DNA from 3 places in the Bacillus sp. ISL-39 genome. Region 1 is predicted to be linked to each of the others. Evidence: riboswitches for the same ligand, from Rfam matches in the RefSeq annotation. Region 1 holds a riboswitch; each other region holds the start of a gene.
The links. Region 1 has a riboswitch for cobalamin ahead of J7E37_RS11615 (acyl-CoA thioesterase). Riboswitches for the same ligand answer to the same signal wherever they lie in the genome.
Positions count from the first base shown of each region.

Region 2: it holds a riboswitch for cobalamin, as region 1 does, so the genes downstream of both, J7E37_RS01965 (ABC transporter substrate-binding protein) here and J7E37_RS11615 (acyl-CoA thioesterase) in region 1, are expected to answer to the same signal.
Region 3: it holds a riboswitch for cobalamin, as region 1 does, so the genes downstream of both, J7E37_RS15385 (ABC transporter substrate-binding protein) here and J7E37_RS11615 (acyl-CoA thioesterase) in region 1, are expected to answer to the same signal.

Region 1 is NZ_JAGGQM010000012.1:28,522-34,769, forward strand. Features, by position in the region: gene J7E37_RS11610 (ribonucleoside-diphosphate reductase subunit alpha) at 1-2,033, opposite strand, end outside; gene J7E37_RS11615 (acyl-CoA thioesterase) at 2,017-2,520, opposite strand; cobalamin riboswitch at 2,679-2,863, opposite strand; gene yfkAB (radical SAM/CxCxxxxC motif protein YfkAB) at 3,792-4,910, shown strand; gene J7E37_RS11630 (flavin monoamine oxidase family protein) at 4,959-6,053, opposite strand; gene J7E37_RS11635 (sugar O-acetyltransferase) at 6,185-6,248, opposite strand, start outside.
Region 2 is NZ_JAGGQM010000002.1:47,035-53,282, forward strand. Features, by position in the region: gene J7E37_RS01940 (cobyric acid synthase) at 1-25, opposite strand, end outside; partial or broken gene J7E37_RS01945 (bifunctional adenosylcobinamide kinase/adenosylcobinamide-phosphate guanylyltransferase) at 22-602, opposite strand; gene cobD (threonine-phosphate decarboxylase CobD) at 581-1,657, opposite strand; gene cbiB (adenosylcobinamide-phosphate synthase CbiB) at 1,614-2,597, opposite strand; gene J7E37_RS01960 (adenosylcobinamide amidohydrolase) at 2,594-3,415, opposite strand; gene J7E37_RS01965 (ABC transporter substrate-binding protein) at 3,381-4,355, opposite strand; cobalamin riboswitch at 4,526-4,722, opposite strand; gene J7E37_RS01970 (hypothetical protein) at 4,952-5,434, opposite strand; gene J7E37_RS01975 (nucleoside triphosphate pyrophosphohydrolase) at 5,461-5,778, opposite strand.
Region 3 is NZ_JAGGQM010000020.1:29,506-35,753, forward strand. Features, by position in the region: gene J7E37_RS15370 (VOC family protein) at 239-622, opposite strand; gene J7E37_RS15375 (heme ABC transporter ATP-binding protein) at 671-2,116, opposite strand; gene J7E37_RS15380 (FecCD family ABC transporter permease) at 2,113-3,174, opposite strand; gene J7E37_RS15385 (ABC transporter substrate-binding protein) at 3,140-4,096, opposite strand; cobalamin riboswitch at 4,262-4,441, opposite strand; gene J7E37_RS15390 (hypothetical protein) at 4,700-5,476, opposite strand; gene J7E37_RS15395 (FtsW/RodA/SpoVE family cell cycle protein) at 5,956-6,248, shown strand, end outside.

The sequences.
Region 1 (6,248 bases):
CTGATGCTCCAGTGCTGGTCCAGGTTGTAGGCTGTCTTATAGAACCACATCGTTTCGGCTGACAGATCTGGTGCGGTGACCGGAATCTTGTAATCTTTCTTTTCCTCGGAATATTCAAGCCGGAAAATCGGGTCAATGCTTGCTGTTGAACCCGCAAGAATCGAGGTTGAGGAGTTTGGTGCCACTGCCATTAAGTAGCCGTTCCTGATTCCATGCAGTCTTACTTCCTCAGCGAGTTTCCCCCATCTTTCACCAGCATATTGTCTCTTCTCGAAAAACTGGCCTGTCGACCAATCGGAGCCTTCAAAATAGGGGTACGCCCCTTTTTCTTTTGCCAATTCCAGACTTGCGCAGATGGTCCAATAGGCTATTTTTTCATAGAGAGTATCACAGTACTCGACAGCTTCTTCACTTTCCCATTTGATTTCCTTCAGAGCCAGCAAATGATGCCAGCCGAATGTCCCCAGTCCGATTCCCCTGTAATTCTTGTTGGTTATTTGAGCCTGCAGCACAGGGATCTCATTGATATCGATGACATTATCCAGCATTCTGACCTGAATTTTTATCACTCTATCAAGTACATCATCCGCGACGGTCTTTGCCAAAGCTATCGATGACAAGTTGCAGACGACAAAATCACCTGGCTTTTTATAGATTAAGATTTTTCCGTCTTCGACTGTTTCCTCTTCCAAAAGGGTCGGACTCATATTTTGGGTGATTTCCGTGCAAAGGTTGCTGCAATAAATCATCCCTTTGTGGTGATTGGCATTAAGCCTGTTGACCTGATCCCTGTAAAACATATAAGGTGTGCCGGTTTCAAGCTGAGAGATCATGATTGATTTAAAGATTTCGATGGCAGGGACCACTTCATGTGACAAACCAGGGTGGTTTACACAAGCCCAATACTTTTCCCGGAAGGATCCCGCACCCTTTGCCTCATCGAAATTATCTTCAAGAGAATACCCCATGACACTCCTGACTTCATGTGGATCAAACAGATACCAGTCGCCTCGTTTTTCTACTTGTTCCATAAATAAATCAGGAATACATATACCCGAAAACAAATCATGTGTCCTCTGGCGCTCATCTCCATTGTTCAGTTTTGCATCAAGGAACGGGAAGATATCTTTATGCCAGACATCAAGATACACGGCAATCGCGCCCTGGCGCTGCCCTAATTGATCTACAGAAACAGCTGTGTTATTCAGCTGCTTCATCCAGGGGATGACTCCGGAACTGACCCCTTTAAAGCCTTTGATATCACTGCCTCGGCTACGGATCTTTCCAAGATAAACGCCAATGCCGCCGCCATTTTTGCTTAAGGTAGATATATCTGTATTCGAATCGTAAATACTCCTTAAATCATCCGCAACAGTATCGATAAAGCAGCTTGATAATTGACCGTAGCTTTTGCCCGCATTCGAAAGTGTCGGAGTAGCCACTGTCATATAGAGGTTTGAAATCGCCCAGTATGCCTCTTCCACTAGCTCAAGCCTTTTTTCCTTTGGTTCTTCAGCCAGCAGCGTCATGGCAATGATCATGAACCGCTCTTGAGGCAGTTCGGCGAAATTCCCATTTTGTGTGCGTGCCAGGTATCTTTCTGCCATCGTTAAAAGCCCTATATATGTAAATAGCTTGTCCCTCTCTGGATCAATGACTTTTTCAAGATACTCTATTTCTTCACGGGAGTAGGATTCTACGATTAGACGATCATAGATCCCTATTTCTATCAACCTATTGATTAACTCATAAAATGAACCGTAGCCAGCTTCTCCCCTAAAGCCGGAACTCAGCATGTACAATTTTTTCAGGTAAAACCGCGCTGCAGCATAGGTCCAATCTGGTTCATTCCGGCCGATTCGCTCTACTGCGGTCAAAATCAACATGTTCCCAACCTGGTCATCTGTCATATTTTTCACCTCAAGAGCCCGGTCCACCTTCTCTTTGAACTGTGAAAAATCCAATCGGGGGAATGATTGTTCCATTTCTTCGATCCATTTTGCGGCTTTTTCATCCCTAACTTGAATGCTCATTTCCTATTCCTCCTGCTTGCTTACTTTTTCTCATTTCCAGCCTGTGCTTCCTTCTTATATCGGCAGTCTTAAAGAGCTCCCATTCAAACTCATTCTCTGGAATGACCTTCTCCACCGGAACGGGTGCACCATTGTCATCCTTTGCAACCATGGTCAGAATCGAGGTGGTGGTTAACGTTTTCCTGCAAGCTTTCAAGTTCTCACTTTCCACTTTCACGAACACTTCCATTGATGTTCTTCCTGTTGAAATAACGACTGCTTCAAGTGTTAAAATATCGCCCACCACAGCGGAAGACAGAAAATTAACCGAGTCAATCGAAGCAGTGACGACCGCCCTCCTGCTGTGCTTCATCGCTGCAATAGCGGCAATTTCATCAATATAGGACAGTACCGTTCCGCCAAAAATCGTTCCAAGATGGTTTGTATCCGGCGGCAGAACGAGCCTGTTCTGGAATGTCCTTGATACATTTGCTGATAATCCTTCCATTCCTGACTCCTCTCTGAAAACCTCCTTGAAAAACGAGAAAAACCCATCTCGAAGGATGGGTTTAAGTAACGTTGATGTATTAACAACTCATAGGAAGCCGCAAAAACAGCATGAGCCTGTCAATTGATCCCCGTATACCTTCCCTATTCCCGAAGAAGATAACACGAATAAATATGGCAGGTCTCCTGACTTGTGCTTCACCCTAATTTAAGGCCTTCCCATCTATTTTTTAGACAGTGGTTCTTCCTTATTTCGTCAGCACTTACAGTTGCGGGAACAGTTCTGGATTCTCACCAGATTCCCTATTAAGTCTTGTTCAGACACCATACTTATCGGTAATTTCAATATTTAGTTATAGAAACCATTCATTAACACAATATATCGTGTTATGAATTGATAGTAAATCATCTTCCTCACTTTTTCAACTATTTTTCATTTGTATTTAAATGCTCATGGACATCCGTTGTAATCACTCAGTACCCTCACTTTTTTTAAAATCAGAGCCTGGTCCAGAATTGGTTCGTTTCCTCCATCTAACACAAAATCAGGTCAGCCTAATTCCAAATGTGGTCGATAAAATACGAAAAGTGGCTGATATATCTTAAAATGTGGTCGAAATATTTCATTTTTTGACAAAAATGAACTTATTTCCTTTAAATTATTGGAATAAATACCCGATTCCACGTTTTGAAACGCTCCAATTTGGGTATTTAGTACTATATAAAGAGAAAGATAGTTCTTTTCATCAAAGGGGAGATGAAGATGCTGACGCTTTTTCTGTTACAAAGAGAACTTATTCAACTGAAAAACGAGTATCGATCAAGTGCTGACACTACAATAAGAAATCAAATTCTAAAAGACATTGAGCTCCTGACAGCGGCCATACAAGAAATAAAAGAGGCTTGGGAAGAAAAGTGCTCCCTGAATTCGGCCAAGAATATATAACAAAAAAGAAACCGTATCGAACGGTTTTTTTTTACTTCAAACTAATTGCTCAATCGGAGCCGGCTTTCCAAATAAGTACCCCTGAAACAGCTGATATCCATTCGCCTTTAGCCACTCAAAATCTTCCTCAGCCTCAATTCCCTCTGCAAGCGGAACAGACCCCAGCTTTTTCGCTTCCGCTCAATATATGTAATTATCACTATATCATCGCTGTCTATATAGGTAAAACAAACTATCGTAAAAATAGGGGTGAAGGAATAGTTGAAGTTCTGCATCTAGGTTATAATGGAGTGGTTTTCCGAAATCCAATCTGTAAGGAGTCAATCATGAAGTACATAAAACCAATCACCCCTCAACATGATCCCTGGGAAGCTTATCTTGATGTCGAACAATACGGCAAACCTCAACTCACCAACATTGAATTCACGACTACCACACTATGCAATATGCGATGCGAGCATTGCGCCGTCGGCTATACATTGCAAACAAAGGATCCTTCCGCACTTCCACTGGAGCTGCTTTTGCAAAGGCTTGATGAAATCCCGAAGCTTCGCTCTTTAAGCCTTACCGGCGGGGAACCAATGCTTTCTCTTTCTTCTGTCAGAAATTATGTCGTGCCTATTTTAAAATACGCTTCCGAACGCGGCGTCCGGACGCAAATCAATTCCAATTTGACGATGGATCTATCCCGCTATGAGATGGTAATCCCTTATTTGGATGTGCTGCATATCTCACATAATTGGGGCACCATCGATGAATTCATCGATGGAGGATTTGCAATGATGGAAAAGAAGCCTGACTATCAGCAGCGCGAAAAATATTTTACAAGAATGATTGAAAACAGCAGAGAGATTGTCAAAGCAGGTGTCATGGTTTCTGCGGAAACGATGCTGAACAAACGCACTTTGCCATATCTCGAGAAGATTCACAAGCAGATCGTCGAGGAAATGCATTGCCAGAGGCACGAGGTGCACCCGATGTACCCTAGCGATTTTGCCAGCAGTCTTGAGTCCCTGACGCTTGATGATATACGGGCAGCCATCCATCATCTGCTCGATGTCCGTGATGAAAATGTATGGATGTTGTTCGGGACTCTCCCGTTCTACGCATGCAGCAGTAAGCTGGAGGACCTGGACCTCCTAAAGCGTTTATATGCTAGCAAAAATGTGACTATAAGGAACGACCCGGATGGCCGTTCACGTCTTAATGTGAATATTTTCAATGGAGACATCATCGTCACCGATTTTGGCGACACCCCGTCGCTTGGCAATATTCAAGACACAAGGCTTGAAGATGCCTATCAAACATGGCAGGAATCCGCAATTGCCAGGGACCTAAGCTGCCACTGCCCGGCCGTCTCCTGCCTCGGCCCAAATATTCTGGTCAAAAACAGCTACTATCAGGAGACCGACTTCAGCAAGATGATGCATAATGTTTCCAGATAACCAAGGTTAACAGTAAAGGCCAATCGACATTGGGGATTAGGCCTTTCTTTATAATTTCATTACTTCAGATACCGCTCGCTCCGCTGATTTAAGTGCTCCTTCCAGGTGACCGCCGTATCCGGAAGAAGTTTCTGTTCCTGCAAAAACAACCTTCTTTTCCCATGAACTCATTCCTTCCGGCACCCCATAGTCCGGGAAGCTGGTCAACGGCTCGGCATCCTGTTCCACTGCTGTTTCTGGATCGCTCGCCCAATCTTTATAAAGCAGTGCAAGAGGGTTATCAGCTGAAGGGCCAAAAAGCCGTGTCAATTGGTCAGTGACCATTCTCAGAATATGTTCCTCGCCAAGTTCTTGCCGCATTTTTGCCGGAATGCCGAAAAAGCCAAAGAGTGCGCCATAACCGCTTTCAGGCGATGCATCATGAATTTCCTGCAAGGGACCGGCCCAGCTGGTGACCTGGCCGGAAAGACCGTCTTCCCTCCAGAAAGGACGGTCGTAAATCGCTACTGCCTTGGCCTGTCCCGCCATCCACGTCGGCTTGTCTTTCAGGCTGGCCATAAGTCCATCCGGGAGTGGCGGTGAAAAAGCAATCCTTTCCGCCAGAATTCGAGGAGGCAATGCCAGGATGACAGCTGCTGCACGGATGGTTTTCTTTTTTCCATCAGATTGCTCTGCTTCTATCATGACTTCATCAGCTTCATCCAATCGGATTGCGTTAACTTGTGTATCCAATTCGACTGTTTCTGGCGGAAGTGAGGATGCGATAGCGTCGGTAAGGGACTGAATCCCTCCTTCCAGCCGCACCGACCTCTCAACCGCGCCCTCTGGCAGTACATGCCGCTGTACCGGACCAGTTTTCGATTGCTCGAAAAGCATGGCTCCAGCGGTATGCTGTTCAATGGTGGGCAACCCAAGATCCTTCACCAGTTGGGTAATGGCCGGCTCATGATTCGGCCAGAACCAGGTAGGGCCCAAATCAAATCGGCCAATCTCCGGCCTGGTTTTGGCTGCCACACTTAATATCCTGCCCCCAACTCGGCTCCGCGCCTCCAGCACTCTGCAGCCTATCCCTTTTGCCTGCAGGAAGGCGGCAGCCCGAAGTCCAGATAATCCAGCCCCAATAATGACGACCGGTTTCTTCATAAACGTTTCCTCCAATCACTAACACTTCAGTCCGAGTGAATTATGTACATACATATAATCGTTCTTTGCCGAATTTTCATCCGAAGGCAAGACCAGCCTCTCCCAACATACCAACATCGGAATCGCGCTAATTATAGTTCAATCTGTTTAATCACCCTGGCCGGATTGCCGCCAACCACTACATTGTCTGGTACA
Region 2 (6,248 bases), on a different contig from region 1:
TACCAAGAACCATGATTCCATTCACGGAGAACCCTCCCCCTTCATCATAATCGGCACCCCAGCTTCAACTAAATAAGCATAATCCGCCTCTTTTACAATAGCTTGATGAAGCTGGCCGAGCACTTTAGCATAAGTAAATACAAGCGCTTCATCCGCTATCGCTTCCCCATGGACCTCATTGCTGACAACGATAAATGTTCTTGCTTGTTGAGCCACTTGATTCAGCTCATTCATGATCTTAGTTACGATCATTTCTGGGAAACCATCACTTTCCCACTGCCCATCTTCATGAAAAAATTCATTATTCAACAGCGTGGTCAGGCAATCCAGCAGGACGATATCATTTTTTGTCAGAACGGTAGAAAACGGGGAAAGATTCCTGGGGATTTCCAGGTTCTCCAATTCAGCCCGCTGAGTTCCCGGTCCTGCTGGTGGCGCATGATTCTCTCTTTCATTTCATGATCGCTTGGCTGTCCTGCAGCGACGTAGTGGAGCTGTCCGGAATATTTTGCTTCCGATTTCCCCGCGAGGATCTCGGCAAAACGACTTTTGCCGCTGCGGACACCACCGCTGATAAAAATCAAAGACGACTGTCCAGCCATTCAGCCACCGCCCCCATCAATTTGTCATTGGCTTCAGGTCCCTTGATGGCAAATCGCAGCCATTCACCCTCAAGTCGAGGAAAGTTCAAAGTATGTCTTGGGATGATTCCCCTATTAAGAAGGTATTGCAGGAATGGATACTGGCCTTTAAGAGACGGGTCCTTTAGAAGATAAAAATTAATACGGGATGGAGAAACCAGCAGGTCCCGTTTTTTGTAAAAACGGAAAAGACGTTGTCTTTCCTGTTCGATTAAGGCAATGGTTTCTTTTATGTATGATTCACTATCGAGGCACCATTCACCTGCCTTCAAGGCAATCGCATTTGTGCTCCAATGCGGCTGGAAGGCTGCAATCTCCCTGATGACTGCTGGGTCTGCGAGCAAATAGCCAAGCCTCAAGCCAGGTATAGCAAACATTTTTGTCATCGACCTGATGATAAGTAAATTCGGATATTCCTTTATGTAATGGGTGATCGATTCGTATTCTGCGAGGAAGTCGTAAAATGCCTCATCGACAATCAGCAAGCATTGATGCCTTCTGCACTCCTCCAGCAAATGAACAATGATCGATTTTGGATAGTAGGCACCGGTGGGATTATTAGGATTGCAAAGGAATAAAGCATCCGCTTTCTGGAGCTTGTCACTTAAACCCTCTTCCATCCATGCCCAGCTGGCTTGCAGGTGGTGGTGCAGTACCTGGCAGCCGTTTACCCTGCAAGCTTCTTCATATTCCGAAAAAGCAGGCTGGACAATCACCGCCTGTTTTCCAGCAAGCATCCGGCCAATCAGGGAAATGATTTCAGCGCCCCCGTTCCCCAGGAGGATCTGGTTTTCCTGCAATCCTACCGTTTCAGCGATCTTTCTTTTTAAAATCGTTCCGTTAGGATCCGGATATTCAGTGACCGACTCAAGGAGCTGGCCCCAATTCTCTTTTAACACAAGAGGCGGACCCAGTGGATTAATATTGGCACTGAAATCCAGCTTTTCTTCCGGAACTGGCAGATTCATTGCTTCATATAAATAATGTGGATTGGCACCATGAGCCGGCCATTTCAATGAAAATCCCCCCAAGCCACAGCACTGCCAAAAAGAGCGGAACAGTCGCTGTCACGATTTTGTTTGCTGCTAGAATATGATTTCTCTCGAGGGTAACAAGTGCTTCACCCATCGTGGCGCGTTTAGAAATGACACCTTTATAATAATTTATGCCTCCGAGCTGGACACCCAGTATCGCCGCCACAGCAGCCTCTCCCCATCCGCTGTTTGGGCTCGGGTGCTTTTTAGCATCGCGTCTGACCATTTTCCAGGCGGCAATTCTTGTAGTGTAAAGCGGGCGGTTCATCACTACCATACAAAGCGAAGTAATCCGGCTTGGCACCCAGTTTACCAGATCATCAAGTTTTGCTGACGCCCAGCCAAAGTCAAAATACTTATCGTTTTTATAGCCGACCATCGAATCACAGGTATTGATAGCCCGATATAAAAGCGCAAGCGGAGCTCCTCCTATCACTGCCCAGAAAAGCGGGGCAGTAATGCCATCGCTCGTGTTCTCTGCTACCGTTTCGACAGCAGCCCGGACAATCTCTGGTTCCTGAAGCTGCTCTGTATCGCGGCCAACAATCCAGGACAGCTTGTGTCTCGCCTCTCCCAAATCATTGTCTTCAAGCGGCTCATAGACGGATAGCCCGGCTTCCTTAAGGCTTTTTTGGGCAATCGCAGTCGAAATCAGCACTGCTTCCATCAGGATTCCCGCTACTGGATGCAGGAAGTAAAATAATGATGTGATAAGGATAGCGATGCTTCCGACAGTCAGCAGGACGGAAGCGACCATTGCAATTCCCTTTGCTTTTCTGCCGCTTCCTTTATTCATTCGCCTGTCCAACTTCGAAATAAGCGTGCCCATCCACTTCACAGGGTGCGGCCAGTCCGGCGGATCACCAACAAACCAATCAAGGATGACTGCAAGTGTCACCGCGATAAGGTGGTTCAGAATCATATCTTCACCCTTTTCTTGCTGTTCGTGATTGCTTCAACTGTACATTCATGGACACCCTTGCCAATAGTCCGCCCAAGAGGAGTAATCGTGCCAGCGTATTCCAGCATTTGTCCCCGCTGGGTTGAAGCAACCAAGATACTGTCGGTGGATGTACCCGTTGCCACTGAACCTGACAGACTATCCCTTATTTCCAGATCGTGCAGAGCCTTTGTCTTCGCTTCAGTAGCTGTCATAATGCTCTGGATGAAAGCTTCCTCCGTCATTTCTCCGTTGACAAATATCCAAATGTTAATGGTGCCAGGTGAGATGTCATAGGAATAATACTTGCTGCTTTTCGAGGCGTCCACCGCATTGCCGGTACCTGCCGTAACGACGATAAACACTGAAAACTCTTCATCCTGATAGTGCTTATAATATACATCCTCCACCATCACGGCAGTCATCATCCCGACCGTTTCCCCAGGCTCGAATCCCTGTTCCTTCAAATAATGGATCATTTCTTCCCGGTGATCACTGCAATCATAACTCTTATCCACATGCCGGTTCACGAAGGTGCTGTGCCAGCCGGTGCCCGCTCCGACAACTCCCGAAGACATCGTTCTTAAAGGAATAGGAGAATGCAGGACAACGAAGTCTTCTGTCATTTTCAGATAGCTTTCTCCTATTTCCACTGGTGTTGCATTGTATGGGTGGGCAGCAGGAAACAAACTTGTTTCCTGCGACGCTCCCTTATATTGAGGCTGTTTTTTATTGCTCCTCCGCAAGACACGGGAAATCACCTTATTATTTAAAAACATCCGGGTAAACCGCTTTTGCAAGCTCTTCTACTCCTTCTGTCAGCCTCGGGCCTGTTCGCGTCACCTTGTCTGAATGAACATCGACTACACGGTTCTCTTTGACCGCCGTAATCTTGTCCCATCCTTCACGGCTTGTTACATTTTTCACCGGCTCAGGTGTATAGTAACCGTGGGTCGTGACAATTACCTCAGGATTGCTTTCAATAATGGCCTCTGAATCCAGCTTAGGCCATCCCTCTTCTTTAACGGTGTTTTCCGCATTAATGATCTGCAGCATTTCGTCAATGAAAGTATTTTTCCCAGCAGCATAAACTTCAGGCGCCGGCGAAACTTCAACGAATACTGACTTTCTATCTTCCTCTTTTATTTCCTGGGCTTTTGTTTTGACCACTTCAATTTTTTCCTTCATGTCCGCAATCAAAGCATCTGCTTTTTCCTTTTCGCCTGACGCAGTACCAACCATGCTGATTGACTCATAAACTTGATCGAATGTCGTCGCATCATTAACGACAAGCACAGTAATACCCGCATCTCTAAGCTGCTGAAGTCCAGCTTCAGAGGAATGAGCACTTGAAGCATGCGCAAGAACCAAATCAGGCTTTAAAGAAATGATTTTCTCGACATTGAACTCCATGCCGCCAATTTTCTCTTTCTCCGCCACTTCTTCTGGGAAATTATCAAAATCAGAAACTCCGACAATTTGCTCATCAAGACCCAATCCGTAGGCAATTTCCGTATTGCTCGGAATCAGGGAAACGATTTTTTCCGGTTTCGATTCAATGGTCACTTCCTGTCCTGTTCCATCCGTTATGCTGACAGGGAATTTCGCTTCTGCCTGCTGGGCTGTTTCCGTTTTCTTTGTATCTTCTTGTTTAGTCTTATCAGCATTGTCGCTGCCACACCCAGCCAGCGCACCAATCGTTAATAATAAAGCAAATAAAAATGCATTCAATTTCTTCATCTTTCATTCCTCCGAATTATCTTTTGTAATAGTCCTCACTTTTTGCATAACAAAACAAAACCTGTCTATAAAACTAAAAAAACACCTCCATTTTACTCATGGAGATGTTTGTGTCGGTTCCTCTTATAAAAAGCCAGAATCGTTCCCAAACACCTCCTATCCTCGTAGGTTGTGGCGCGAAGAATCAGGCAGGTCTCCTGGCTTCTGGTCATTGCAATCAAGCGCCTTCCCATACAAAAAGTACAGTGGCATCAGGCTTGAAGCTCCCAGTTACAGTGGCGGGACCGCGTTGGAATTTCACCAACTTCCCTATTAAGTCTCTAAACTACTAATTGGTTTAGAAGACACCAGATTCTTTATGTATTAAATTTTCCGCTGGTTTTAATTATACACAAATAATGTCGAGAGGAGTAATAAATTGTATGAATTTGCTATAATTCAATTTTTTCACTCTCATTTTTGGCTTCAAGCAAAACCGGTTCTATCTCAAATAATAAGTAGGCCGAACGATAAGTAGATGACTCGAATTAATTGTTTCACTTAAGCGCCCTTTTAAAATCTTTATACAAGTATTAGAGATTTCTAAGAAAAAAAACTTAATTCAGACTCTCTAACCATGAAATGAACTTGGTTCTATTCCTCTCATACCAATCATTGCACACAAGATATTTTTCATTATGTATAGTAACCGGCTTTGCCCAATAACGGAAATATCCATTCACTGTTCTTTGTTCTATTAACGGACGGTCATATGTAACCTTTTTAAGCATCGGATAATTTATGTCAAATAAATTCTTGCAGTGTCTTGCATCCTGTAAAACTCTTATCTTTTCGGGACTTAGTAAGTCGTTTCGTATTATTTGGGCTAATTTTGTTCTTACCAATTCACCTATCTTCTCACTGCTTTTAACATGTATAGAGTTTGGCAGTGAAATGGATTTTTCGGGTTGGATTCCTTCCATCTTCTCGTGATCTCTTATCCATTTTTTCATATACTTGATCTTTTGTTTATTTGTAAGTCCATCTACTGACGCTTCCAGCAGTCTATTAAAGGTTATCTTAAATGTCTTTTTATCCATCATTTTTTCTCCCTAATTATCTTTAACTATTCTTCTACATTAATCAAATAAATCCTTTCCCTAAACCCGCCTCTAACCTCTGCTTTCCGTTTACGTATTTCCTCAATCTGATCAATTGTATAACCTTGAACTTCTGCTAATGAATGCATTACTTCTAATAAATCCGCCAATTCCTCAGCTGCTTCTTGATTGCTATTACTCTGAACATACTCGTTCAGTTCTTCAAATGCTTTATTTTTCAACTCTTTGATATAATCCTCATGTACTAATTTTCTCGTATTAAATGATTTTCCAGACTGGTGAATGATTTCAGGTATTCTGTCTCGGACTAGCTTGTTATACATCTTTGATTTGCCCATACTTGGACCATTAACCCACTTCCTGAAAAAGTGCCAATCCCGGACTGAACCATCTTCATGTAAAACTCCCAGATACGTTCCATCCCCTTTTCCTACCTGCCAAATCGCCTGAGCCGAGTTGGGCTTATCCGTGATTCCGTGATGCATTACATATTCTATAAATGCTTGTTTTCCTGGTTTAACGCTCTCCGCAACGTAGGCAACTAAATATATATCAATACAGCTGGCACCTAAATCATTTGGGTCCTGGTTTAAAATATGCTGTTTCACAAGATTCGTTCTGCGCTCCTTTGTCGGTGCATTCATCACTTCTCTTTTGATTTTACTAATCTGATAAGCTGCATAACTCCTCTTTTCCCATTGCTTTAATTGACTTACATCCCCTTCAACTACAATCAATTTATCAATCACATTCTTCAAATTGGACACAGTTGGAATGACATTTAGATGAATAC
Region 3 (6,248 bases), on a different contig from region 1:
TTACCGAAATTACCGATCCTTTCCGGTTTCGGGCACATGTTGGCCTTACTTGTTACCGAAATTACCGATCCTTTCCGGTTTCGGGCACATGCCGGCCTTACTTGTTACCGAATTCAACGCTCCTTTCCGGTTTCGGGCACATGTTGGCCTCAAGAGCCACTATAACTTAATACTCAGTCTCATTAGCTCACCATAAATAACAAAGTCCTGCAGCTCAATGAACTGCAGGACTTGTTTTTCACCCAATCGGGGTGCATATCTCAATATAATGCCCATCTGGGTCGGCTGCATAGGCGACGACCTGGCCCCATGGTTTTTCGGTTGGCTCGAGCAGGATCGGGACTCCGGCGGCCCGCAATTTTTCCACAGCGCCATGGACGTCCTCTGTAACAAATCCGAGCTCAAAGGTTTGTTCCTTCCTTACTCCATCCGGGATTGGGAGCGTCGTGATCTCGCGGCCGCTTTCCCGGGTGTTCATCGACAGAACGGTGTTGCCAGTTTCATACTCGATATAGGTCCCAAATTCATTGCGAAGTTTAAGGCCAAGCAGCTCACCGTAAAATTGCTTCGTTTTTTCCAGATCGGAAACATATAAAATGACATAGCCCATTTTCAATTCCATCATCATCACCTCTTAAAAATAAATTCGAGATGGAATGTCGGGTTTCCTTCATTTATGTTCAATCGCGCTTTTACTAACTCTATACTTCAATATCGCTTCCTTCGTGCAGGTATAAATTCCCTCGCTGATCAGCTTGCCGAGCGGAGTCGCCGTGCCTGCGTAAGAAATTGCTGCTCCCTGCTGGGTGGCAGCGATGCAGATACTATCCGTAGAAATGCCAGCTGACTGGCCAGCAATACCTGCCCCGCTTCCCTCTAGCTCCTGCAAAACACTAATTTTCGCTTCTGCCGCGGTCATTGCGCTCTGGATAAAAGCTTCCTCGGAAATCCTGTGGTTAATGAACAGCCAGGTGTTGATATTCCGTGGTCTGTCCCGATGAGTGTGCCCAGCGGAAACCAGAATGAAAATCGACATACCGTCTGCCTCAAAAAGACGGTATGATGCTGTGTCTGCTGAAACAGCCGTCATCATCCCAACAGTTTCGCTTGGAAGAAATCCATTTTCCTGCAAATACTCGGCCATCTCCGCCTTATGGTCGCTACAGTCATACTCCATCGGTACAATCCGGTGCACGAACGTGCTGTGCCACCCGATCCCGGCACCGGTTATTCCCGAGGACATTGTCCGCAATTTTACCGGTGACTGCAGAACAATCCGGTCTTGCCCGACGTCAAGATACCTGGCATCAATCTTGAGGTTATCCTTATGACCGACGTCCGCTTCAGGAACCAGCAGCAATTGCGGCCTGGCAATTTCCGGGTGGGGGTGGTTTTTGATCTGCGTCTTATAGACACTCTTGATTCGCTCTTCTTTTAAAACTTCAGCAGGAGTATCAACAATCAGAACCTCACCGTTTTCCATCAAAAGCAGCCTGTCACAATATAATGATGCCAGGTTCAAGTCATGGAAAATCGAAACGACAGTCAACCCCTGTTCGGATGCCCATTTTTTCAGCAAGTCCAGCAGCTCTTTTTGAAAACTCAGGTCGAGATGGTTCGTAGGCTCATCGAGCAGCAGAATCCTCGGCTGCTGCGCAAGTGCCTGCGCGAGGTAGACTCGTTGTTTTTCGCCGCCGGATAGTTCTGTGATTGATTTTTCCTGAAGGTGGGTGATGCCCGTCTGTTCCATTACCTCCTGGACAATCTCTTCATCCTCATCTCGCCAGCTATTGAACCAGCCTTTCTGGTGTGCATAGCGGCCGAGCGAGACGGTTTCTTTTACACTATAAGAAAAGGCTTGATCCGCATGCTGCGGCAGGACTGCCATCATCCTGGCAAGCTGTTTCGGTGAATACTGGGTCAATGGCCGGCCATCCAGCTCAATGGCACCTTCCCTGAATTCCAAAGCGCCGCTGATCATTTTTAAGAGTGTGGTCTTCCCGCTTCCATTTGGGCCCAGGATGCCGAACAGCTCCCCTTTTCCTACCTCAAAACTGATATTCTTCAGGACCTCGCCGCCTGCATATCCGCCTGTCAAACTCTTCACTGTGATCATCGGCCTGCACTTCTTTCCCTGCGATTTTTCATTAAAATGAATGCAAAAACCGGAGCACCGATTAATGCCGTGATCACGCCAATCGGCAATTCCGAAGGGGCGATAATCGTTCTTGAGATCAGGTCTGCGAGGATCAGGAAGCCGCTGCCAATCAGGACGGATAACGGCAGCAGATGGCGATGGTCCGGACCCCAGATTGTCCTTGTCAGGTGTGGAATGACGAGACCGACAAATCCGATCGTTCCTGATACAGCTACGGCCGATCCTGTTAAAAGAGAACCCGACAGCAAAATCAGCAGCTTGCGGCGCTCGACATTGACACCGAGATGCTGTGCCCTTTCCTCACCAAAGGACATTGCATTCAATTCCCTTGTATTGGCAAGCAATATCACTAAACCAATCATAAAGAAAGGAAAAATAATCTTAATGTATTCCCAGCCGCGCATCGACACGCTGCCAAGCAGCCAGCCGATGATTTGCCGCAGCTCTTCGCCGGAAAGGGCAATCATCAAAGAAATGAATGAACCCAGAAATGAACTTAAGATGATTCCGGTTAAGATGATTGTTTCCACCCTGAGCAGTCTGTCGACTTTGCGGGCAAAAAACAGTACAAACAAGACGGTGGCGAAGGCGAACAAAATGCTTAGCACTGGCAATGTGAAGACACCGATCAGCGGCAGCGAAATGCCGAAAAACAGAGTAACGACTGCGCCGATGGAGGCACCTGATGAAATCCCAAGCGTATAGGGATCTGCCAGTGGATTGCGCAACAGGCCCTGGAACGCGGCACCGGCAATCGCCAGCGACGCACCGACAAGCCCTGCCAGCAGCACACGCGGCAGCCTGATATCCATGACAATACTTGCATGCATCGGATCAATTCCCTGTCCCTGAAAGCGGAAAACTTCAGCAACAATGATTTCTATAATGGCTGGTACAGGAATGGAAACCGTACCAATGGATATGCCCAGCAGCATCGATATGATCAAAAACACCGCCGTGATTAGATAGGCGATTGATTTGTTATTTAAAAATGTCCGGGTAAATGGCTTTTGCAAGCTCCTCTGCTCCTTCAGCGAGCCTTGGACCTGAACGGGTTACAAGGTCGGAGTGGACATCGTAAACCTGCTGCTCCTTGACCGCTTTCACATTATTCCAGCCCTGCCGTGCAAGCACCTGCTCAACTGGCTTTTCTGTATAGTATCCATAGGTTGTCACAACCACATCAGGATTACGCTCAACAATTGCTTCCGGGTCGACCTTCGGCCAGCCCTCCATATCTCCGGCAGCGTTCTTTGCACCAATCAGCTCAAGCATTTCATTGATAAAAGTGTTCTTGCCGGCTGTGTAGATTTCCGGTGCTGGTGAGACCTCCACAAAGACCGTCTTTTGCTCTTCCGGCTTGATTGTTTCAGCTTTCTTTTTTAATTCCGCAAAACTATTTTTCATCTTGTCTACAAGCTCATCCGCCTTTTCTGACTCGCCAATGGCCTTGCCAATCATCTCGATTGATTGATACACTTCTTCAAATGACTGTGCATCATTCACAACGACAACAGCAATTCCCGCATCCTTTAATTGTTGAAGGCCTGCTTCTGCAGTGTCCGCGGTCGAACCGGGGGCAAGTACGAGGTCAGGTTTCAGAGAAATCATTTTCTCGATATTGAATTCCATTCCGCCGATTTTTTCCTTCGACATTGCATCCTCTGGATAATTGTCGAAATCGGTGACGCCGACAATCGCCTCTCCGCTCTCAAGTGCGTAGACAATTTCCGTGTTGCTCGGAATCAGAGAAATGATCCTTTCAGGCTTTTCTAAAATGACCACTTCTTCATCAATTGCGTCTTTTACCGTGACAGGGAATCCCGTCTTCTGCTCCTGTGCGGCTTTTTCGCTTTCCTTCTTTTCGGGCTGTGCTTCGGTACCGCAGCCTGCCAGGATCATGGCTGCAGCCACCATCATCATTAATAACTTCTTCATTCGCTTCTCCTCCAAATTTTTCGATTAACTTTGTTAAGTATGGCTTTAACACAGCCAAAACACAAAAAAACATCTCCACCTGAAGGGGAGATGTCCGAGTAAGCAAATGTTTTTATCATCATAAAAGACATAGAGCTTGTCGGCACCTCCCTATCCTCGTAAGTTTGTTGGTGCAATGGACAGGCAGGTCTCCTGGCTCATGGTCAATGCTCGCTGCGCCTTCCCATACATTTGTACAGTGGCAGTTGCAGCTTGCTCTCATTTACAGTGGCGGGACCGCGTTGGATTTTCACCAACTTCCCTATTAAGTCTCTTTTAAAAGACACCTGTTCATTTCGATATGTAATTTTCCGCTACATCCAATTATACACGATTTGCCAAAAACCGCTTCAAAATTTTTGCTTTTTCGACTTTATTGGGGGCTCTTTACTCAAACTTTGCTGCTATTGACTACAAAATAGGATGGAATGACCTATGTTTCTTCGCAAAGTTGACTCTTTTTATGAGAAATGAGCATGCAACTTAATACCGACCTGCAAAATGGCTTTATATTACGTTAAAATCAGCTTTAGGATTTTAACAACAATCTTTCCGAAAACAGCTTTATTGGGCAAACAAGCTCCATTCTTTCGCTTTTTTATCGAAGACAATCCTGCCATCCGGATTGCTGCGGCTTGCTTTCTTATATTCATCATGCATGTCATCCATGTTGGCAAAATCCCCGATGACCCAGATTGGTATTTCAATTCTGTTGCGGTTTTGCTGGATGTTCTTCAGCGAAAAAACCGCCCCTTCCTTCAAGGCTGGTATCAATGATTTCAGGATTTCCTTGCTGACAAAAGGATAGGATTTCTTTTTCCGGATTCCGAGCAGCGTTTTTTCCGGCTTCATTTCCCCCAGTTTTCCTGACAGGACATAGCCAAGCATGCGGAAAAAGTCATTGAGATTTCGGTAATAGGTTTTGTTATACCAGCCATCTTCAGTGGACAGAAACACAAAACGATTATTAAGCTGATTATAGAAGGGCAGTTTCAAATGGTGCTTAATATGCCCTAGATATAGAAGCTCAGCGATCTCCTGGGCAGACAGCACATTCAGTGCTTCCACTTCCTCAAAATCGATCCAGCAAAAATCCCCGAATGCATGGACATTGGCTCCAACCAGTTTTTCGACGCTGTCCTCAGGTACATACTCAAATAAAGTATGTCTGTTGAACTCACCATCTTCATAGCGATGCTTCAACAGCAGCAGATGGTTGAGCGAATCAGACAATGATCTGGCGAATTCATGGAATTCAATCCCATGTGAGAGCACATACTGGTCTCGTTCGTTCATATGGACATATAGTAAATCCCTGCTGTAAGGATGGTTCTTTTTCAAAGGCAAAACCTCCTGGAAAAATTCTCAGCTGCAAAATTGCCAGCGGCTCCGTACAAAATAACACTTCTTCCATTCTAACAAAAACGGCAGAAAATATCTTATTCTGACTCTTCAAAAACATAATTATTATCTGCCTCTCCCGTAAAAGAATCCCCGCCAAAAAAGAAACTATTCTTCCTTACTATTCGTCTATTATTTAGGCTCTTTTCTCAAACTTTGTTGCTATTGACTACAAAATAGGATTGAGTTACCTAAGTCTCTTCACAAAATTAACGCTTAATATGAGAAAAGAGCTTACAAACTTAGTACCGACTTACAAAATGCCTTTTATCACGTTAAAGTCGGCTTTAGGATTTTAACTATAATCTTTACGAAAACAGCCATTATTTACAGGAAAATGTTACCTCATCAGGGATTGTAAGGATATTTCATCTCTGCTAGCATAGTATTGTAGAAACGTATCGGACAGGGTGTGGCAAATGGAGAAGCCTCTAAAAAAAATTGATCGTTTTGACTGGACATTGACGCTCCTTTTACTGTTGTTCTTTTTGACTAGCTGCTTCGCGATTTACAGCGCCCAGAGAACAGGCCAATATGTTGGACAGAACTTTTTATATAAACAAATCTTCTGGTATGTCGTTGGGTCGGGGATCATCGGTGTTGTGATGATGTTCGACAGCGAACAGTACCGCAAGCTTAGCTGGTATTTGTACGGTTTTGGAGTCTTCCTGCTCATCTTCCTGTTTTTCGCTCCTGCCAGCATAGCAGAGGA